Lichenicola cladoniae: one gene and its partners. The protein of the gene in region 2 binds, or shares a complex with, the protein of the main gene of each other region. Links are inferred from orthologs where the notes say so. Each region holds a gene or a part of one and is shown on either strand. Other genes may lie near its edges.

Region 1 (7,172 bases), 2.8 Mb from region 2 along the record:
CGATGGGAAGAGCAACGCCGGAATTCCATCGTTTCAGTTCGACGGCTCTCCCGGGCCGCATCTTCCAGTCCGTGGTTCCAGCAGACCATCAGCCCGTATCGCTTAGTCCCGTGGTCATCTGCGCGGACGTTGCGTGATCACCCCTGTCGTCGAGCGCGCGAGCCCGGATGCGACCGCGTTCCTGCAGGGGTAGCTCGAGCCAGCGATAGGTGAGGTCGGCGGCGGTCAGGGTGGCGAGCGCTGCGATCATGAAACCCAGCGGCACGTAGGTTTCGCCGCCCGGCCCGGTACGCCGCATGACGTCGATCACGGTGAACCAGATCGGGATGTGGCACATATAGATCGAACAGGATCGCGCACCGATCCACAGCATCGACCGTCGGAGGCCCGGTTGGAGTCGAAACCAGCCCCTGCTGCTGACTGGCCGCTAACACCAGCAGGAAAGCCGCCCGATTGGTGACCGCCCAGGCCAGCGGGCGCAAATCGATCAGAATGAGCGGGAGTTGGCCCGGTGCCGACGGTCGAGGGTGTCGGCGTGCGGGATGTGCATGGTCCTTACCCACTCTGCCCCCTGGTGGCGCGTTACATCTCTTGCATCTCGACGCTTGGCTCGCTTGCATCTCGACCTTTGGCTCGCTTGCATCTCGACGCCCGGCGCTGGGGAACGTAAAGTGAACGGGATGGTTCGAACAGGCGCGTCGATGTCATTGACCCGGGATGCCAGGCCATGCCTGCCGATCAGGCGGTAACGCCAAGCCTGCGGCGGATCATCCATGTGGACATGGATGCCTTCTACGCGTCGGTCGAGCAGCGGGACGACCCGTCGTTGCGCGGCAAGCCACTGGCCGTGGGCGGTTCGCGCGAGCGCGGCGTGGTGGCGGCCGCAAGCTACGAGGCGCGCCGTTTCGGGGTGCGCTCGGCCATGGCGTCGGTCACGGCACGACGGCAATGTCCCGAGCTGATCTTCGTGAAGCCGCGCTTCGACGTCTATCGCGAGGTATCGTTGCAGATCCGCGGGATCTTCGCCGATTACACGCCCCTGATCCAGCCATTGTCGCTGGACGAAGCCTACCTCGACGTCACCCAGCCACTGCGCGATCTCGGATCGGCCACGGCGATCGCCGAGGAAATCCGGGCGCGTATCCGCGAGCAGACCGGACTCACCGCCTCGGCCGGGGTCTCCTACAACAAGTTCCTGGCCAAGCTGGCCTCCGACCACCGCAAGCCAGACGGACTGTTCGTCATCACGCCGCGATACGGTCCGAGCTTCGTCGAGACGCTGAAGGTCAGCCAGTTCCACGGGGTCGGGCCGGTGACGGCGGCCAAGATGGAGCGGCTCGGCATCCAGACCGGGATGGACCTGCGCGGCTGCACGATCGACTTCCTGGTCCGGCATTTCGGCAAGTCGGGGCCGCACTACCACGCCATCGCACGCGGCCAGGACGAGCGGCCGGTGGTGGCGGACCGCCTGCGCAAGTCGATCGGCGCGGAACAGACGTTCGAGCGCGACATCACCGGGTGGGACGAGGCGCTGGCCGCAATCCAGCCGGCGATCGACAAGGTTTGGGCCACCTACGACAAGGGCGGCCGGGGTGCACGGACGATCACCCTGAAGGTGAAATTTTCCGACTTCCGGCTCATGACCCGCGCAGCCTCGGGCAGCCGGCCCGTCGGCACGCGGAGCGAGCTTGCCATCGCCGCCGAAGGCCTGTTGCGGGCCGCGTTTCCGTTCGAGAAGAGCGTGCGGCTGCTGGGCGTCAGCATGTCCCGCTTCGAGGACGAACAGGCCGAGCAGACGGTCGGTGGCGAGGATCTGTTCAGCATCGTCGATCGCCCCGGTTCCTGACGCATTCGGGGCGAGCTGCTTTGACCACACACCGGTTCGATTGTACGATCCCACATCAATAATCGGGGATATCACGATGCGGATACGCTATTTGAGAGGCAGTTGCCTGTGCGCTGCGATCATTGGCGTGTCCAGCTTCGGAGCCCTCCTGTCGAACCCTGCCCAGGCCGCCGACCCGATCCGGATCGGCTATATTCCGGTGCTGGGCTCGTCTGCCCTGTTCGTGCTCGACGGCGAAGGCTGGGCAAAGCCGGCCGGGCTCACGCTGAAGCTGATCAGGTTCCAGGCCGGAACCCAGGCGATCCAGGCGCTGGCTGCGGGCCAGATCGACGCTTATGTCGCCGGTGTGCTGCCCTTGCTGGTCGCCCGGTCGCACGGGATCGACGTCAAGGTGGTTGCAGCCGGCGCGGTCGAGGAACTCGAGGTCGCCGCGCGCGGAAAACTCGCCACCGTCGCCCCCGCGGGCACCGGCCTGTCGAAGCGATTCGCCGCCTTCACCAAGGCGACCGGCCGCAAGCCGAAAATCGCCGCCCAGCCGGTGGGGTCGGTTCCGGACACGCTGCTGCGCTACTGGATGCAGGATCGCAATCACCTCGATCCGAAATCCGCCGACATCATCGGCATCGATATCGACGCGGCACAACAGGCGCTGCTGTCCGGCGCGGTCGATGCCGCCATCCTGCGCGAGCCTGCACTGACCGTCGTGCGGCACCGGTTGCCGGACGTGCAGCTCCTGGCGCACGGCAGCGACCTGATGCCGGACCAGCCCGGCTCGGTGCTGGCAATTGTTCGCCCCGATGCCCCGGATCGCGGTGCCTGGAAGGACAAGCTGGTCGGGCTGTTCGTGCGCGCGACCGACCTGATCAAGAGCAAGCCTGCGGAAGCGGCACCGTTTATCCTCACGGTCCTCGGCGGCGGCATCCTGAGCCAGTCGGTGATCGAGGAGGCGCTTGCGTCGCCGGACACGAAATTCATTTCCGACCCGGCGCGGCTCATGACGCCGGTCAAGGCGCTGCAGGATTTCGAGGTGGCGAACGGCACACTCAAGGAGGCTGTTCCGGTGGCATCGCTGTTCGACCTCGGCCCCTACAGCCGCATCACCCACTGACCGTCCGGCACCGTCAAATGCCTGTCCGGTTACGCCGCCCGAGCGCCTCGTCGTCACGATTGCTGCTCGGCGGCCTCGGCCTGTGCCTGCTGTTCGGCACCTGGGAAGCGGTCCTGCGGCTCGGGCTGGTGTCGCCGGGGCTCCTGCCACGACCGAGCGAACTGCCCGCCGCCTGGATCAGGGAGGTGCGCGGCGGCTTCTGGCTGCAGGCCATCCTCGACAGCCTGACGCACTATCTGCTGGGCGTGCTGATCGGCACCTGCCTCGGGATCGGGGCTGGCCTGGCATGCGGCATGCTCCCCCGCCTCGACGCGCTGACCAGCGGGCTGGTCAGGCTGCTCCGGCCGATTCCAAGCCTGGCATGGGTTCCGTTCGCCATCCTGTGGTTCGGCCTCAACACCGCAGGCGCCACCTTCGTCGTTGCGATCTCGGTGTTCTGGATCAACTTCTATGCGGCCCACGGCGCAGTACAGGCGATCGACCGGTCGCTGTTCGAAGTGGCCGATGCGTTCGGCCACGCCAGCGTGCTGGGCCGGCTGACCAAGATCGTGGTGCCGGCCTCGATGCCGGGCATCCTGGCGGGCCTGCGCACCGGGATCGGCCAGGCCTGGATGTCGGTCGTGGCAGCCGAATTGTTCGGCGTTCCTGGGATCGGCGCGCGCATGATGCAGGCGTCCAGCCTGCTCGCGACCGACCTGGTGGTGATCTACATGCTGACCATGGCGCTGCTCTACGCGCTCACTGACTCGGTCTTCATGCTGGTGCGCAACCGACTGCTCGCGTGGCAAAGATGACCGCGCCGCTGCTGTCGCTGCAAGACATCACCCTGTCCTACACCCAGGACGGCGCCACCACGACCATCCTTCAGGGCCTGGACCTCGCCGTTGCACCGGGGGAGTTCGTGGCGCTGCTGGGACCATCCGGCGTCGGCAAGTCGACCTTGCTTCGGGTCGCCATGGGACTGGTCGCACCCGGCAAGGGCTTGGTGCAGCGTCCTCCCGATCGCGTCGGCAACCGGCGCAGCGCGGCCCTGGTGTTCCAGGATGCCAAGCTGCTGCCCTGGCGCCGGGTGCGGGCCAATGTCGAACTCGGCCTCGAAGGGCTGCGACTGTCGCGAGCGGACCGGCACGATCGCGCCCTGCGCGCTTTGGCCCTGGTCGGACTCGAGGCGCAGGCCGGACGCTGGCCGCACCAGTTGTCCGGCGGCCAGCGCCAGCGCGTCGGCGTGGCGCGGGCGCTGGCCGTCGATCCGGACCTGCTGCTGATGGACGAGCCGTTCGGCGCGCTGGACGCGATCACCCGCGCGGCGCTGCAGGAGGAACTGCTGCGGATCTGGCTGCAGACGCGCAAGACCGTGCTGTTCGTCACGCACGACATCGACGAGGCACTGTTCCTGGCGGACCGTATCGTCGTGCTCGGCGGAACCCCTGCATCGGTGCGCGGCGAGCTCCAGGTCGGCCCGCGTCCGCGCGAACGCGACGACCCGCAGCATGCGATGCTCGGCCGGCACCTGCGCGCCCTGCTGACCGACGACCCTGCCGCCGGCGCCTGGCGCGGCGTCGATATCTGACCTGGATTCCGAGGAACGCCCGCGATGGACTTCATGGACCGCGCTACCCGACACCGGATTATCGGCCCGCACGTGGCGCCGGACGGATATTACGAAGCCAGCAAGCGGATGCCGTTCCTGGGGCAGGTCGCCTGCAGGACCGAGACGGTCGAGGCCGGAAGCTGGCAGGAGATCGTGCTCGACTACGAGGTGGGAGCGTCGGGCCTGGCGGACGGCGCCTGGATCAAGGCGACCTTCAAGTTCTACTCGGACTGGGCCTTGTTCCAGACCATCGATCCGACGGCTGCGAACTACATTTCCGCCGAATATCAGGCAGGCCGGCTCTTGCCCGGCCAGGAACCGGCAACGGTGCAATCGCTCTCGTGCCGCTTCGACCAGAAGGGCCATGAGAGACCCTTCCAGAAGGCCATCATCGTCGACGTGATCGACGGATATCTCAATCCCGGCGACCACATCCTGATCCGTCTCGGCGATCGCCGCGCCGGCGGACCCGGCACTCGCGTGCAGACATTCGTGGAACAGGATTTCCGGTTCAGGCTCTATATCGATCCGGTCGGGACCTCGCGCTTCAGCGCGGTGCCGGGCGATGTCGTCATGCAGATCGTCCCCGGGCCAGCCGAGCGACTGATCGTGACGGCGCCCCGGTTGATACGGCCGAACACCGCGATCCGCATCCATCTGCGCACCGAGGATGCCTGGGGCAACACCACCATCGACGGCGGCAACAGCGTCCTGCTCACCGCCCACCATGCCGACACGCCGCCGGTCGTCACGCACGCCGTCCTGTCCGACGATGGATGGGCGATTGCGACGGTCGACAGCCTGAAGCTGGACCAGCCGGGCGAGTTCAGACTGGACGCAAGCCTCGAGGGCAGGGCCCGGGTCCTGCCCGCCCACGCCTACGTCTCCGTCGATCCGGCCGCCCGGTTCGAGCGTATTTTCTACGGCGACCTGCATGTGCATTCCGACGACACGGTCGGCACCAACGACACCGTGTATAATCTCGGCTACGGCCGCGACGTGGCCGGGCTCGACGTGCTCGGCTACACGGCGAACGACTTCCAGATCACCGAGGCGCGCTGGAACCAGGCAGTCGCGCACGTCAACACGATGAACCAGGCCGGGCGCTTCGTGTGCTATCCCGGCACCGAATGGTGCGGCAACTCCTGCGCCGGCGGCGACCACAACGTGGTGTTCCTGCATGACCGCGTGCCGGAGTTTCCGTTCGACCGGAATGGCAACCTGGTGCGCTCGTTCGAGTGGAACGAGGAGATGGCGTCCGACCGGATCGAGCCGGGCGCATGGCCGCTCGAGGATGTCTACGCCACCTACGCGCACGATCCCGAAGGCCATCTGCTGATCCCGCATGTCGGCGGGCGGCGCTGCAATCTCGGCTGGCATCACCCGGCCCTGGAGCGGCTGGTCGAGGTCGGATCGGCGTGGGGCCACTTCCCGTGGCTGCTGCAGGATGCGGTGGCGCGCGGCTACAAGATCGGGGTTTCGGCGAACAGCGACGAGCATCGCGGCCGCTGCGGCGGCGGTGCACCCGGAACCGCGGTGTTCGGAACCAAGGGCGGGCTGACCGGCATCCTGGCGGACCGGCTGGATCGCGGCACGGTCGGGCAGGCGCTGCGGGCCCGGAACACCTTCGCGACCACCGGCGAGCGTTCGGTCGGACTGGCGTGGTCGGGCGCGCATCTGCAGGGCGACGAGTTCACCCAGGCGGGCGAGCTCCGCGTCGATTACCGGTTTCTCGGCGATATCGGCTTCGACACCATCGAGGCCTACGACCATACCGGCTGCATCTGGTCGCGCGACCTGCAGCGCGAAGCCGGCTTCTCGCAGCGCCGGCTCCGCGTCCGCTGGGGCGGTGCGCGTATCCGCGATCGCTATCGCTGGGCCGCCTGGCAGGGACGGATCACCGTCACCGGCGCCACCATCCTCGGGCACACGGCATTCGGCTTCGAGCACCAGGAGGAAACGATCCGTCGCAGTTCGCCGGTGACGGTCGATTTCCACTCCGACACGTTCGGCGACCGCGACACGATCGAACTCGAGCTGGATGCCATCGCCCGTGCGACCATCCTGGTCGAGGGAACCATCGGCGGCTACGTGAAGGTCGGCGACGCACGCGCCGGCAGTGGTTTCGTGCACCAGCCGACATTCCGGCTGGAAACCGATGGCCCGCATCTTCTCGAAACCGGTACCGTTACCGCGAACCTCGCAGGCGTAGACATGCATGTCTCCATCCAGCGTCTTGCCGACCAGGACATGCCGCGCGACGTGCAGGGGTCGTTCGTCATCGGTCCCGACAACGGTCCGCACGGTCATCGGCAGATCTATCTGGTCGGGCGCCAGCGTGACGGATCTGCGGTTTACACCTCGCCGCTGATCGTCATGTTCACCTAGCCGATTGCAAGGTCAGCCGTTCACCGCCTGCATGCCTGCTGCAGGATAACGTTCGCCACTGACCGAACCGGCCGGCAGAAGCCGGGCAATGGCATCCAGTTCATCGGTGCCCAGCACGAGGTCGGCCGAAGCGAGGTTTTCCTCGAGATACCGGACCTTCTTGGTTCCTGGGATCGGCACCACGTCGTCGCCCTGTGCCAGCACCCAGGCAAGCGCCAGCTGACCCGCCTTACAGCCCT
Region 2 (7,180 bases):
TGTAGCGAACCTTGGACGGGTCGGTGTAGATGCGACGCTCGCGATCCTGGACGACCGCATCGTCGTCCCAGGAGCCTTCCCAGAGCTTGTAGAGCACGTCGAGATATTCGTCGGCGATCTCGTAGCGATGATCGTGCGGCACCTCGTCCGGATGCCCGAAATTGCGGGCCGCGTTGGGCAGATAGGACGTGACGATGTTCCACCCCACCCGCCCCTTGGTGAGGTGGTCGAGCGTCGACATGCGCCGCGCGAACGCGAACGGCGGTTCGTAGGTGGTGGAAAAGGTGGCGCCGAAACCGAGATGGCACGTCACCGCCGCCATCGCCGGGATCACCAGCAGCGGATCGTTCGACGGGATCTGCATCGCTTCGCGCAGGGCGGTTTCCGGACCGTCGCGGAAGCGGTCGTAGGTGCCGATGACGTCGGCGAGGAAAACCGCATCCAGCGTGCCGTGTTCGGCGATCTGCGCGGTCTCGGTCCAGAAATCGAGGTCGTTGAACCGGTGCCGGTTATTGTCGGGATGCACCCACATCCCGTGCATGATGTGGCTGACGCAGTTCATCTCGAACAGGTTGACGTGCAGCAGCTTGCGCATGATGTGCATGCCCGGGCCGGATCTAGCGCGCGCGGATGAGTGGGTGGCGGTTCCACCAGCGAGGTTTGCGGATCCGCTCGCGCTCGAAGGTGAACAGCCCGGCGCCGATGATCACGATGGAACCGAGGATCATCGGCAGGTCGATGCCGATGCCGAACAGCAGGGCATCGAGCGCCACCGCCCATAGCATCTGGCTGTATTGCGCGGGCGCCACCTGGCTCGCCGGAGCATGCTCGGATGCGAGCTGCAGCAGAATGTTTCCCGCCGCCGCGAGCAGCCCGTAGCCGAGCACGAAGATCCATTGGCGCGGTGTCGGCATGACCAGATGCGGCGCCGCGAACAGGAAGCTCGCGACGATCGGCCCGATCAGTCCGGCGCCATACAGCGAGATGCGCTTCTCGGTCGGTCCGAGTGCCCGCAGGATGACGATGGTGACCGCCCCCGCCAGTGCGCCGAGGATAGCGGCGAGATGACCCATGGTGAACGGCTGCAGGCCCGGGCGAAGCACGATCAGCACGCCGAGGAAGCCGACCAGAACGGCAGACCAGCGCCGCCAGCCGACCGGCTCCTTGAGGAAGATCACCGACAGGATCGTCACGAACGCCGGCATCAGGAACAGCAGCGCCATCGCCTCGGCCATCGAGAGCATGGTGAAGGCGATGACGGAGAATACCGAACCGGCAACGGCCGCCACCGCGCGCAGGCACCACATCAGGCGGCTCCTGCAGCGGAGCAGGTCGCTCCAGCGTTCGTCGGCGCCCTTGACCATCGGCACGGCCAGCAGCCCGAGCGCCGCGCCGAGGAACACCAGTTCGAACGCCGGGATCGATCCGGCGAGCAGCTTCACCGAGGCGTCGCTGAGCGAGTAGGCAACGAATGCGATGAACGCCAGCAGCACTCCACGCGCCACCCGGCTTGATGGATCGAGGGAAGCGCCTGCCGTACTGCCCGAAACATCCATGCCGACTGCCTTGCGATGGAACCAGAGGAAACCGTGTCGGCAGCGATCAGACGTCGAGGTTGGCCACTTTCAGCGCGTTGCCGACGATGAAGTCGCGGCGTGGCTCGACCACGTCGCCCATCAGCGTCGAGAACACTTGGGCCGCATTCTCGATGTCGCCCACCCGCACCTGCAGCAGCGTGCGTACGGCGGGGTCGAGCGTCGTGGTCCAGAGCTGATCGGCGTTCATCTCGCCGAGGCCCTTGAACCGGTTGATCGCCAGGCCCTTGCGGCCCTGGGTCAGGATGCGCTCGTAGGCGGACGCCGGACCCGGCATCGCATGCATGTTCCCGTCGAGCGTCAGCGTCGCCTCGGTGCCGAAATCCTTCTCCAGCAGTTCGGCATGCTCGGCCGCCCACAGCACGTCGGCACTGCGCAGCGTCACCGGGTCGAGCCGGTAGAGCTCGCCCACGCCGCGCACGGTGCGGCCGAACTGCAGCCCGTCCTGGTCGGCCGAGACTTTCCAGCCGCGCTCGGACACCGGCGATGCCGCGTCGAGGCGTGCGGCCAGGGCCTGGGCCCGCGACTGCGAACGTGCCACGTCGCCGGTCAGCGCGCCGGAGATCGCCGCCTGCTCGAGGATCCAGACCGGCGCCTTCACGCTCAGCCGGCGCAGCGCCCGCGTCGCCTCGCGCAGCCAGACCGTTTCCGCCGCGAGATCGCTGCCGGCCAGCTTGCGGCCGTCGGCATAGGTCAGCTGCGCATTGTTGAGCGCCTTGTCGAGCAGATACTGCTCGAGTGCGGCGTCGTCTTTGAGATACCGCTCGTCGTTGCCGCGCTTGGCGCGATAGAGCGGCGGCTGCGCGATATACAGATGCCCGCGATCGATCAGCTCCGGCATCTGCCGGAAAAAGAACGTCAGCAGCAGCGTGCGAATGTGCGATCCATCCACATCGGCGTCCGTCATGATGACGATGCGATGGTAGCGCAGCTTGTTGATCGCGAAGCCGCCCTGCTCCGGCTCGCCGCGCCCGATACCGGTCCCGAGTGCGGTGATCAGCGTGCCGATTTCGGCAGAACCCAGCATGCGATCGAAGCGGGCCCGCTCGACGTTCAGGATCTTGCCTTTCAGGGGCAGGATCGCCTGGAACTTCCGGTCGCGACCCTGCTTGGCGGTGCCGCCGGCGGAATCTCCCTCGACCAGGAATATTTCCGCCTTGGCTGCATCGCGCTCCTGGCAGTCGGCGAGCTTCCCCGGCAGCGACGAGATATCCAGCACGCCCTTGCGACGGGTCAGTTCGCGGGCCCGTCGGGCCGCCTCGCGGGCCGCCGCCGCATCCATCACCTTGGCGACGATGCTGCGGGCTTCCTTCGGGTGGGTCTCGAACCAATGCGAGATCGCATCGGCCACCGCCGCGTGCACGACCGGCTGGACTTCCGAGCTGACCAGCTTGTCCTTGGTCTGGCTGGAGAATTTCGGATCCGGCACCTTGACCGACAGCACCGCCGTCAGGCCCTCGCGCATGTCCTCGCCGGACAAGGCCAGCGCGTCCTTCTTGCCGATGCTCTCGGCATATTTGCCGACCACGCGCGTCAGCGCCTGCCGGAAACCGGCCAGGTGCGAGCCGCCGTCGCGCTGCGGGATATTGTTGGTGAAGCACAGCATGGTTTCATGGAAACTGTCGTTCCATGTCAGCGCGAACTCGACCTTCACGCCGTTCGCGTCATCGGCGCCGTCGGCGGTGATCGGGTCCGGAACGACGGCGATCTTGCCGCGGTCCAGCCACTGGACGAACGCGATCAGGCCGCCCTCGTAGCGGAAATGCTGTTCCTGCACCGGCGCATGGCGCTCGTCGCGCAGGTTGATCTCGAGGCCGGAGTTCAGGAACGCGAGCTCGCGCAGGCGCCGCTCGAGGATCGGGAACTCGAAGTCGGTGCGGGCGAAGGTCTTGGCGCTCGGCTTGAAGGTGACCTGGGTGCCACGCGGCTCGTCGCTCGGCCCGACGATCGACAGCGGCTCGACCGCATCGCCGTGCCGGAACCGGATCACGTGCTCCAGCCCCTGGCGCCAGATCCGCACTTCCATGGTCTCGGACAGGGCGTTCACCACCGCCGCGCCGACGCCGTGCAGGCCGCCGGAGACCTTGTAGCTGTTCTGGTTGAACTTGCCGCCGGCATGCAGCCGGGTCAGCACCACTTCCGCGGCGCTGATGCCTTCCTCGATGTGCATGTCGGTCGGGATGCCGCGCCCATTGTCCCGCACGGTGACGCTGCCGTCGCCGTTCAGCACGACGCTGCAGATCGTGGCGTGACCGGCCTGGGCCTCGTCGACGGCGTTGTCGATGATCTCGAATGCCATGTGATGCAGGCCGGATCCGTCGTCGGTATCGCCGATATACATTCCCGGACGTTTACGGACCGCGTCCAGGCCTTTCAGAACCGAGATCGAGGCTGCATCGTAATCACCGCCCGGAGGAAGCTCATGGGTAGCCTGATCGGCAATCGGCGTGTCGGAATCAGGCACATTGGCGGGAACGGCGTTTTCGGACATGCCGGTTGGGTTCTCCAGAACGGTCGGGAATCTTGTGTACCGACTATAGGCTTTTCCAGGCCTCGGAACCAGCGTTCAGCAGGCGTCCCTGCAGCGCGCCGACAGGGCTGGCGAGGCCCTCCAGCGGACGGAACGGTTCCAGATCGGTCCCGGTCATCAGCACGTGCGACGAGAGGCCGGCGAGGGCCTCGAACAGCGCGTTCCGGCGGGTCGCGTCCAAATGCACCAGCGGCTCGTCGAGCAGCAGCAGCGGGGCGTCGCCGCGCAGGCTGCCGATCAGTGCCGCATGTGCCAGCACCACGCCCAGCAGCAGCGCCTTCTGCTGCCCGGTGCTGGCCGTGCTGGCCTGCTGCCCGGTCTCGATGTCCGACAGCAGCAGATCCGCCTTGTGGGCGCCCAGCGACGCGCCGCCGGTGCGCGCGTCGGCGCTCCTCGCGGCCGCAAGCGTCATGCGCAGCCAATCCTCCACGGCCAGCGCGGGCTCATGTGCCAGCCGCTCGGCGATCGGGCAGGCCAGCATCAGCCGCGCCGCCGGAAATCCGTTGCCGCCAGGATCGCCCTCCCGGCCCGCGGCCCGGGCGTTCAGCCGCCCGACCAGCGCGCGCCGGGCCGCCGCGGCGGCCACGGCATGGCGCGCCATCGACAGTTCGAGCCCGCCGATCCAGCTCGCATCGGCGCGACCGGACGACAGCAGCCGGTTGCGTCCCTGCATCGCCTCGTCATGGGCCGCCACCTCGCGGGCGTGCCCCGGCTCCAGGGCCAGCACCAGCCGGTCGAGGAAGCGGCGGCGCCCCGAGGCGCCCTCGATGAACAACCGGTCCATCTGCGGGGTGAGCCAGACCGCCGAAAGCCGCTGGGCGATCTCGTTGCGGTTCCGGACGGGCTGTCCGTCCAGGCGGAATACGCGCCGGCCGGCCTGGCTGTCGGGCACGGTTCCGGTGCCGATCTCGAGCGCTTCGCCGGCGGAATGGAGTTTGGCGGCCACTGCCCAATGCACCGCCCCATGCCGGGGCAGATCGGCCATCCTGGCGCCGCGCAAGCCGCGCCCGGGCACCAGCAGGGAGATCGCTTCCAGCAGGTTGGTCTTGCCGCTGCCGTTCGGGCCGGTGATCAGGCTGATCCGGCCCTCGACGGTCCAGGCCAGGCTCTCGTAGTTCCTGAAATCGGTCAGGACCAGCCGGACCAGGCGCGACGCGTCCTGCGGCCCGGCGTCCGTATCTGCCTCGATGGTTCGGTCCTAGACCCGCATCGGCATCAGCACGTAGAGCGCCGACGGGCTATCCACGTCACGCACCACGGTCGGCGCCGCACTGTCCGAGAAGGCGAACTCGACGTCCTTCTCGATCTGGTCGGTGATGTCGTTCAGGTAGCGCGCCTGGAAGCCGATTTCGATCGGGCCGGAATCGTAGCTGACGCGGCCCTCGTCGAGCTCCTCCTTGGCGGTGCCCTGGTCGGCACTGGCAGCGGAGAGCGTCAGCAGGTGCCGCTCGAGGGTGAGCTTCACCGGGCGCGAGCGCTCCTGGCTGATCGCCGAGACGCGTGCGACCGCATCGGAGAAATCCTTCTTGCCGACGCGCAGGATCTTGTCGTTGTCGCGCGGGATCACCCGCTCGTATTCCGGGAAGGTGCCGTCGATCAGCTTGCTGGTCAGCATGACGGTGCCGATGGTGAACTGGATGCGGGTGTCGGACAGCGCGATCTCGACCTGCTCGCCGGCTTCGTCGAGCAGCTTGCGCACTTCGCCGACGGTCTTGCGCGGCACGATCACGCCGGGCATCCCGGCAGCCCCTGCCGGCAGCTCGGTTTCGACCCGTGCCAGGCGATGGCCGTCCGTCGCTACCGCGCGCAGCATGTCGCCGGTGTCGCCCTTGGCCGGATGCAGGTAGATGCCGTTCAGGTAGTAGCGCGTTTCCTCGGTGCTGATCGCGAAACGGCTGCGGTCGATCAGGCCGCGCAGCACGCCGGAACCGATCATGAAGCGGTGCGGCAGGGTGCCGGCGGTCATCGAGGGGAAATCATCCACCCCCAGCACGTTCAGGCTGGTGGCGTAGCGCCCGGCCCGGAGTGCCAACGGCGCATCGCCGCCTGCCTGGTCGAGCTCGACCTCGGCACCGTCCGGCAGCTTGCGTACGATCTCGAACAGAACCGACGCCGGTGCGGTGGTGGATCCGTCCCGGCTGGAGGTGGCGGCCACCTCCTCGACGATGGCGATCTCCATGTCGGTCGCGGTCAGGGTGAGCTTCCCGCCCTGCACCGCGATCAGCACGTTCGCCAGGATCGGGATGGTGTTTCGCTTCTCCGCCACACTCTGGATGTGGGCGAGTGCCTTCAGCAGCGTCGCACGATCGGCCTTGAACTTCATGGGACTGGTCTCGCCGGATAAAGCGTCAAAGCGGGATCGCAAACGGACAACGGGTCTAGCAGTCCAATCCGCGGAGTGCCAGCCTGGGCAGCCACCGCGAGGCGGTTCGGCTTCTCAGCTCTCCAGCATGCGACGCAGCAGCTCGACATCCTCGGCGAAGGCGGTGTCGCGTTCCATCAGCTCGGTCACCCGGCTGACCGCATGCATGACGGTGGTATGATCGCGATTGCCGAATTTCCGGCCGATTTCCGGCAGCGACCGGCTGGTCAGCTGCTTGGCCAGGTACATGGCCACCTGCCTCGGCCGCGCCACTGCCCGCGCCCGCCGGGCCGAGGACATGTCGGTCAGCCGGATGTTCCAATGCTCGGAAACCTTGCGCTGGATTTCCTCGATGGTGACGCGCCGGTCATGCGCCTTCAGGATGTCGTGCAGCACTTCCTGGGTCGCATCGAGCGTTACCGAGCGGCCGAACAGGTTGGCGTGGGCGATCATCCGGTTCAGCGCGCCCTCGAGTTCGCGAACGTTGGTGGTGATCTTGTGCGCCAGGAATTCCAGCACCTTCGGCGGCACGGCGACGCCGGATGCCAGGGCCTTGGCCTCCAGGATCGAGATGCGCAGCTCGAACGTGGTCGCGTGCAGGTCGGCCACCATGCCGCAGCCGAGCCGCGTGCGCAGCCTGTCCTCGAGGCCCGACAGGTCCGACGGCGACTTGTCGGCCGACACCACGATCTG
Region 3 (7,335 bases), 900 kb from region 2 along the record:
GATGCTGCTGCAGCCGCAGCTTCATTTCCGGGTAGTTCTCGATGCGCTCGATCTGGCGCTCGCACAGCTCGATCGCGCTCATCTCAAGCGCATGCTGGTTGCGCAGGCCGACATGATAGATTTCGTGCACCGTGTCTCCGGTTGATGCGTCACCGTCCATGATTGTTTTCCTTGATTGAAGCTGAAACGCGATGCCGGATGCACCCACGATCGAGGTGCATCCGAGCAGGCAGTTGAATTAACGGGATTTCTTGTAGAGCTTGGAGGCGATCTCGAACATTTCCTGCGGCGCGTAGTCCGGCGTGAACGCGGACGGGACGCCGGTCAGCTGATGGATCTTGCCGCCTTCGGGTGCACCATCGACCACGACGAGCTCACCCGGCGGATCGCCCGGCAGCGCCATCTCGCCATTGCCCCAGATGCCCGACATCTCCTTGTAGTCGTTCGGGCTGAACGTATAGAGGCGACGATGCGAGCCCTCGTTCAGGTACTTCTGGCACTCCGGGATCTTGTCGAGATTGATGTTCGGTGTCGGCAGGAACTTCTCGATCGCCACGCCGGTGATCTGCTTCAGCGCCAGCGCATAGGCATGAGCATGTACCGAGCCGCGTACCAGCAGGTAGCCGCAGACTTCGCGACCGGTCGGATCGGTCATCGTCTCATACACGCGCAGCTTGTGCAGGCGGGCGCCGCACTCGAGGTGGAAATTGTGCAGCAGGTCGACGACGACGTTGCCGGTGCTGGTGACGAAGTCGTTGTTCCACGACGCGCCATTGCTGTTGACCGGGGCCGAACCGCCACCGCCCGACAGGAACGCTGCCGCGAGCCGGATGTCCTTCATGTCCTCGAACGGCGCGCCCGAGATATCGCCGCCATCGACGCTGTCGCCGTCATTGTCGGGACCGTTGTTCAGCATGGCAACGCCGTTGCTGACCAGTTCGACGTGCCCGAGTTCCTCGGCCGTGATGCTGGCAACGAGGTTGTAGAACGGGCGCAGCTTGTCCTTGCTGCGGAAGTTAAAGCTCTGGAACATGTAGTTCCCGAGGGTGGACATCTCGCCATATTTGCCGCCGAGCAGTTCCTGCAAGGCAGCGGCGGCATTGGGGTCCCGCCGTTTCGGCGCGGGAAGCTCGGCTTGCAGCTTATCGATACGTAGAAACATGAGGGACACTCCGGGGGGAAACCAGTGAACGGAGGCTCTGGGAACGGGTTCGCGCCGCGCCGGTCGCTTTGATCCGCATTCGGATCACGTTTGAAAGACGCGGCGCACGGTAAGTCCCGAGAGGCTACGTATAGGCGGCAACCACTGCATTCTTGGCGGCCTCGCCGATGGTCGGGTGGATGACCACCGAGTTCTTGATCGTGTTGGCACCCGCCCCCGCGTTCATGAGTGCTATGAACACCTGCACGACTTCCGACCCGTTGTGGCAAAGGCATGCGGCGCCCAGGAACCGGTCGGTCTCCGCGTCGATCACCACCTTGATGAAGCCGGCGGTCTGCCCGACCTCCTTGGCCTTGCCGCTGGTCGACATGTCCTTGCGACCGATCCTGATCGCATGGCCCGCCTTGCGTGCCTCGGTCTCCGTCATGCCGACGCGGCCGAGTTCGGGATCGAGGAACATCGCATAGGGCACGATCCGCTCGGTGGTCATGCGGCTGTCGCCGACGATCTGGTCGTGTATTACCTTGGAGTCCGCATAGGCGGTGTGGGTGAAGGCCGGGCCGCCGCGAATATCTCCCGCCGCCCACACCCCCGCGACAGTCGTTGCCAACCGCTCGTCGACCTCGATCATGCCGTGCTGGTCGGTTGCGACTCCCAGTGTCTCGAGCCCGAGATCATCGGTATTGGGCCGGCGTCCGGTCGCTACCAGGAGGTGCGTGCCTTCCAGCACCACGCCATCGACATGCACGCGGATGCCGCCGTCGATCGGCTCGATGCGGTCTATCCGGACGTCGAGCCTGATCTCCAGACCTTCGGCCTCGAGAAATTTTGCAATGACGTAGGATACGTCCGGATCCTCGCGTTCGGCCAGCGCGCTGCCGCTCTGGAGCACCACCACCTCAGACTCGAGCCGGCTGAACGCCTGGCCGAACTCCAGTGCCAGGTAGCTGCCGCCGATCACAATCAGCCGCTCCGGCAGCACGGTCATGTCGATCCAGTTCTCCGCAGTCAGGAGCGGCACCGTCCGGAGCCCGTCGATGTCCGGCAGCAGGCTGCGGGTGCCGGTATCGAGCACCACACGGCGCGCGCGAACCCGACCGCCGTCGCTCTCGACAACGAACCGGCCATCCTCCCGGCCGGCGAGCCGTCCATGAGCGCGGATCAGGCACGGGTTGGCCGCCTGCTCGATGCTGTCGTCGAGCGAATTCCTTGCCGCCGCGACCATGCCGCGCACCCGGTCCATCACCGCGCCGAAATCGACATCGATGGTCGGGATGCGGATGCCCCAGCGCTCGCCGTTGCGTGCCTCGTAGGCGACCTGGGCCGAGGCGATGAGTGCCTTGCTGGGGGTGCAGCCGAAATTGACGCAGGACCCGCCGAGATGAACCCGCTCGATCAGTGCGACCTGCTGCCCCGCCTCGGCGAGCGAGCGCGCTAGCGGCACCCCGGCCTGTCCACCGCCGATGATCGCGACGTCGACATCCATCTTCTCTGTCCCCCGATGCGAGGGCAACGGTGGACATGCGAGGCTGGTTGCCGCCCGGCCCGCGCCTATGGCTGGCGGCGCTCGATCTCGACGCCGACGGAGACCAGCTCGGAGAACACGTCCAGCTTCTCGACCATCACCCGGACCACGCGGATACGGGCATCGGCCAGCACCCCGGCGGCAATGCGCTCCGCCAGCGTCTCGACCAGCCGTACATGGCCCTCGTCGATGATCCGCCTGACCAGCTGGACCACGCGCTCGTAGGAGACCGTCCGGCTGAGATCGTCGCGGCCGATCGCCAGGCCCGGCTCGTCCGTCACGCCGAAGCCGATATTCACCCGCACGCGCTGGCGGACGTTCTCTTCATGCGGATAGACGCCGATATGCGCGTCGATCACCAGGTCGCGCAGGAACACGTGCCGCAGCGGCGGCTGCTCCGGCCATGGTGGAAACATGCTCATTCCTGAAACGCTCCACCGGCGCCCGGTGCGGGATGCCATTGCATGTGCTGGCCGCCATCGAGCGCCAGCATCTGTCCGGTGACGGACGGCAGGCACAGCAATGACAGCGCAGCGCGGGCCACTTCGCCCGGGCTGGTGCCGCGTCCGAGCGGCACGCTCTCGCATTGCGCCCGGAACTGCGCATCGCTCTGGCGAGGGCTCGGCAGCGCCGGGCCGGGGCCGATCGCGTTCACCCGGATGCGCCGCGGCGCCAGCGCCAGCGCCATCGATTGGGTCAGTGCCCAAAGCCCGGCTTTCGACAGGCTGTAGGACACGAAATGCGGGGTCGGCGACCAGACCCGCTGGTCCAGCATGTTCAGCACCATGCCCTCGGCATCGGCCGGCAGCCCGCGGGCGAAATCCTGCATCAGCCTGAACGGCGCGCGCAGGTTCGGCTCCATATGCCGGTCCCAGGAGGCGCGGTCGGCATCGTGCCACTCGTCGCGCTCGAAGGTGCTGGCGTTGTTGACCAGCACGCCGAGCGGGCCGATCGCCGCTCCCGCGCGGCCGACCAGGCCGGCGACCTCATGCTCCTGCGAGAGGTCGCCTTCCAGTAGCACGCCCTTCACGCCGATCGCCTCGATGGTCTCCATCGTCTGCTGCGCCTCCTCGTGGCCATGCCGGCAATGGATCGCCACCGCGAACCCGCATTCGGCGAATGCCAGGGCGATGGCCCGGCCGAGCCGCGCCGCGCCGCCGGTGACCAGCACCGCGCGCGGGACGGAGGATGGGATCGGCCAGATCACGCTCATGCGGGCGCCGTCACGAGCGGCGGGCCATCAGGGCGGCCGCGAGCGTGCCGTCATCCAGCACGTCGAGCGCACCACCCATCGGCACGCCCTGTGCCACCCGGGTGATGGCGATACCGAACGACGCCAGCCGCTCGGCCAGCCAGTGGGCTGTGGTCGCACCCTCGACCGTGGCGCCGAGCGCCAAAATCACCTCGCGCACCTCGCCCCCGGCGAGCCTCGCTAAAAGCGGTGCAGTGCTGAGATCCTCTGGACCGGTGCCACCCAGCGCCGAGAGGGTGCCGCCGAGCACATGGTAGAGCCCGCGATGCACCCCTGCCCGCTCCAGCGCCCAGAGGTCGCCGACGCCTTCGACCACGCAGACCATCGAGTGGTCGCGGTGCTCGTCGGCGCAGATGGAGCACGGGTTGCGGCTGTCCAGATTGCCGCACGCGTCGCAGGTGCGCACGCTGTTGGCCGCCTGCTCCATGGCCGTCGCCAGCGGCAGCAGCCGGGTGCGCGGCTGACGCAACAGGGTCAGCGCCGCACGCCGTGCGCTGCGCGGGCCAAGCCCCGGCAGTCTCGCCAACAGCTCGATCAGCCGCTCGATTTCCGGCCCGCCCATCGGGAGCGCGTCAGAACGGCAGTTTCATGCCGGCCGGCAGGTTCAGCCCACCGGTCACCTTCTCCATCTCGGCGCCCGTACGGACCTCGAGATGACGGCGGGCTTCCGCATGCGCCGCGATGATCAGGTCCTCAAGCATTTCCATCTCCGCGGGATCGGCCAGCTTAGGATCGATGCGGATGCGCTTGAGGTCGCCCTTGCCGGTAAGCGTCACGGACACCATCCCGGCGCCGGCAGCACCCTCGATTTCGAGAGTGGCAAGACCGGCCTGCATCTCTTCCATCTTGGCCTGCATCTGCGATGCCTGCTTCATCAGGCCTGCGAGGTTCTTCATGCGCTGTGGTCCTTGAAAACGCGTGTCATGGATCGGGAAGCCCGACCTCGTTGTCGAGATCGTCGAGCCCGACCGGCTCCGAATCGAGCGGTGCGAACTCCATATCGGGAGCGTCGGCGTCGTTGAGTAGAGACTGGGCAACGATCGGTTCCGGCGGCAGTCCGTATTCGTCGAGCGTCGCATCGTTGACCGCACCGAGCCTGGCACCCGGAAACGCCGCCATGATCGCCTGCACCAGCGGATGGGCTTCCGCCATCTGGCTCCGGGTGATGTCCAGCGCATCCGACTGCTCGGCCAGCGTCGGCTCGCCGGCCTCGCGGACCACGGCGATGGTCCAGCGCGTGGCGGTCGCGTCGCTGAGCAGCTTTGCCAGGCGCTGGGCAAGGTCGCGCGGCGCCTGCGGTTCCAGCCTGAGCTCGATCACCGGGGCGGCGAACCTGACCAGATGGGCGCAATGGCGCAGATGCCCGTGCAGCATCGCCTCGCGCCGGGTGGCGATGAAGGCCACCACCTCGCGCCAGCTCTTGAGCGAGGGCGGTGGAGGTGCCGACATCTCGACCGGCGGGGCGACGGTCTCGGCCATCGGGGCCGCCATTCGGTCCTGGTCCGGCTCCCGGTCCAGCTCCGGGGCGGGCGCCCGCGCGGCACCGCCGCCGGTCACTGAACGGAGCGTCGGGCCGGGGTTGGACTGTCCCAACGGCGCCGGCGGGGCACGGTGTCCAGAGGATTGTTCTGCCTGCAACTGGCGAACGAGGTCGCCGGGCGGCGGCAGGTCGGCGACATGGCACAGCCGGATCAGCACCATCTCGGCGGCCTCGCGGCGGTCCGGCGCGGTCTCGACCTCGGCCACGCCCTTCAGCAACATCTGCCAGGTCCGTCCCAGCACCGGCACCGGCAGCGCATCCGCCAGGGCGGCTCCGCGCACACGTTCGGTTTCCGGCAAGTCGCCGCTGGTGCGCAGGGCCGGCAACGCCTTCAGGCGCGACACGGTGTGGATCAGCTCGAGCAGGTCGGCCAGCATCAGTCCGAGATCGGCACCGCGCGCATGCGCCTGATCGGTGATCGCCAGCGCGTCGGCCGGCTTGCCTGCCATCACCGCGTCGAGCAGGTCGAACACCAGGCCGCGATCGGCCAGTCCCAGCATGTCCGCGACCCGGTCGGCGCGAATGGTGCCGTCGCCGGTTCCATCGTCACTGCCGTCGCCACCCTGGGCGATCGCCTGGTCCAGCAGCGAGAGCCCGTCCCGCACCGAACCGTCGGCGGCGCGGGCGATCAGCGCCAGGGCTTCGGCGGTAATCGACGCACCTTCCTTGGCCGCGATCACCGCGAAATGCGCCGACAGCTCGGACTGCGAGACGCGGCGTAGGTCGAAGCGCTGGCAGCGCGACAGCACCGTCACCGGCACCTTGCGCAATTCGGTGGTGGCGAAGATGAAGGTGACCTGGGCGGGAGGCTCCTCCAGGGTTTTCAGCAACGCGTTGAACGCGTTGCGCGACAGCATGTGCACCTCGTCGATGATGAATACCTTCATCCGCGCCTGCATCGGCCGGAACCGGGTCGCCTCGATGATCTCGCGCACGTCGTCGATGCCGGTCCGGGACGCGGCATCCATTTCCAGCACGTCCGGGTGCCGGTCGGCGAGGATGGCGGTGCAGTTGGCGCAGACCCCGCACGGATCGGCAGTAGGCCCGCCGGTGCCATCCACGCCGATGCAGTTCAGGGCGCGGGCGATGATGCGGGCGGTGGTGGTCTTGCCGACGCCGCGCACGCCGGTGAGCATGAAGGCATGCGCGACACGTTCGACGGCGAAGGCGCGCCGCAGGATGCGCACCATCGCCTCCTGGCCGATCAGGTCGTCGAACCGGGCGGGGCGATAGGTGCGCGCAAGGACGCGATAGGGGGTTTTCGGGGCTAAAGCTGCAATGGCGACGGGCTGAGCCGGTGCTGCCCGTGGGGGCGCCAGCGTATCGCCGAACAGGCCGGGCCCTTCGGCGGGTGGCGGCTCCGGCAGGCCCGAGGCACCGTCCATGCCGTGCTCGTCGGTATCCCGAGGGTCGGAGTTGTCGCTGGATGACATGTGCATCAGATTGGTGGGAGGCCGAACGAACGACCCGAGCGGAAACTCACTGCGGCTGCTTCCTTCCGGACCTGACCGGGTTGGCAAGACGCCCGTCCGCTGCCGACCTCCCGATCGGACCTTAACACGGTTGCCCCCATGGGCGACAAGAGGCGGCGACAAGAGGCGGCGACGAGAAGCGGACTGCTTCGGATCGAACAGGTCGGGGCGGTCATCGGAGGCATTTATGGCAGGCGACAGGCTCTCGCCCATCGTTAATTTCTACGCCGGCAGCAGGATCGACCGCGCCGCCAATTCGCGCGCGGACGAGGATGCGATCGCGGGCTATCTCGCCGATCCCGTACGCCGCCTGCTGCCGTTCTGGCGCGGTCGGCACCTGATGGAGCGGCTCGCGCCGGACAGCATCCGCGTGGCGATGCCGAG

What was found.
Region 1: the proteins of dnaN (region 2) and dinB are in contact, whole or in part, in a solved structure (PDB 1OK7), measured with the Escherichia coli proteins. The link is inferred for Lichenicola cladoniae from one-to-one orthologs.
Region 3: the proteins of dnaN (region 2) and HN018_RS04825 are in contact, whole or in part, in a cryo-EM structure (PDB 8GIZ), measured with the Escherichia coli proteins. The link is inferred for Lichenicola cladoniae from one-to-one orthologs.

The regions. Positions count from the first base shown.
Region 1 is NZ_CP053708.1:4,763,684-4,770,855, reverse strand. Bases 1-2,786 are described here. They hold dinB (DNA polymerase IV), read left to right. Parts: upstream 1-727; coding sequence 728-1,846; downstream 1,847-2,786. Other genes in these bases: HN018_RS21665 (ABC transporter substrate-binding protein), read left to right, coding at 1,923-2,786; HN018_RS21675 (hypothetical protein), read right to left, coding at 89-373. Outside these bases: more of HN018_RS21665, read left to right, coding at 2,787-2,954; HN018_RS21660 (ABC transporter permease), read left to right, coding at 2,972-3,748; HN018_RS21655 (ABC transporter ATP-binding protein), read left to right, coding at 3,745-4,524; HN018_RS21650 (hypothetical protein), read left to right, coding at 4,549-6,933; HN018_RS21645 (aldo/keto reductase), read right to left, coding at 6,946-7,172. UniProt on the Escherichia coli protein: Poorly processive, error-prone DNA polymerase involved in translesion repair and untargeted mutagenesis. Copies undamaged DNA at stalled replication forks, which arise in vivo from mismatched or misaligned primer ends.
Region 2 is NZ_CP053708.1:1,970,271-1,977,450, reverse strand. What follows is about bases 4,387-7,180. They hold dnaN (DNA polymerase III subunit beta), read right to left. Parts: upstream 6,449-7,180; coding sequence 5,324-6,448; downstream 4,387-5,323. Other genes in these bases: dnaA (chromosomal replication initiator protein DnaA), read right to left, coding at 6,563-7,180; recF (DNA replication/repair protein RecF), read right to left, coding at 4,387-5,314. Outside these bases: HN018_RS09125 (LLM class flavin-dependent oxidoreductase), read right to left, coding at 1-604; HN018_RS09120 (DMT family transporter), read right to left, coding at 618-1,556; gyrB (DNA topoisomerase (ATP-hydrolyzing) subunit B), read right to left, coding at 1,603-4,086; more of recF, read right to left, coding at 4,130-4,386. UniProt on the Escherichia coli protein: Confers DNA tethering and processivity to DNA polymerases and other proteins. Acts as a clamp, forming a ring around DNA (a reaction catalyzed by the clamp-loading complex) which diffuses in an ATP-independent manner freely and bidirectionally along dsDNA.
Region 3 is NZ_CP053708.1:1,066,023-1,073,357, reverse strand. The notes cover bases 4,387-7,335. They hold HN018_RS04825 (DNA polymerase III subunit gamma/tau), read right to left. Parts: upstream 6,913-7,335; coding sequence 4,861-6,912; downstream 4,387-4,860. Other genes in these bases: nudC (NAD(+) diphosphatase), read left to right, coding at 7,139-7,335; HN018_RS04830 (YbaB/EbfC family nucleoid-associated protein), read right to left, coding at 4,512-4,835; recR (recombination mediator RecR), read right to left, coding at 4,387-4,501. In the rest of the region: HN018_RS04860 (ferritin-like domain-containing protein), read right to left, coding at 1-160; HN018_RS04855 (manganese catalase family protein), read right to left, coding at 239-1,162; HN018_RS04850 (mercuric reductase), read right to left, coding at 1,287-2,648; folB (dihydroneopterin aldolase), read right to left, coding at 2,714-3,109; HN018_RS04840 (SDR family oxidoreductase), read right to left, coding at 3,106-3,900; more of recR, read right to left, coding at 3,911-4,386. UniProt on the Escherichia coli protein: Part of the beta sliding clamp loading complex, which hydrolyzes ATP to load the beta clamp onto primed DNA to form the DNA replication pre-initiation complex.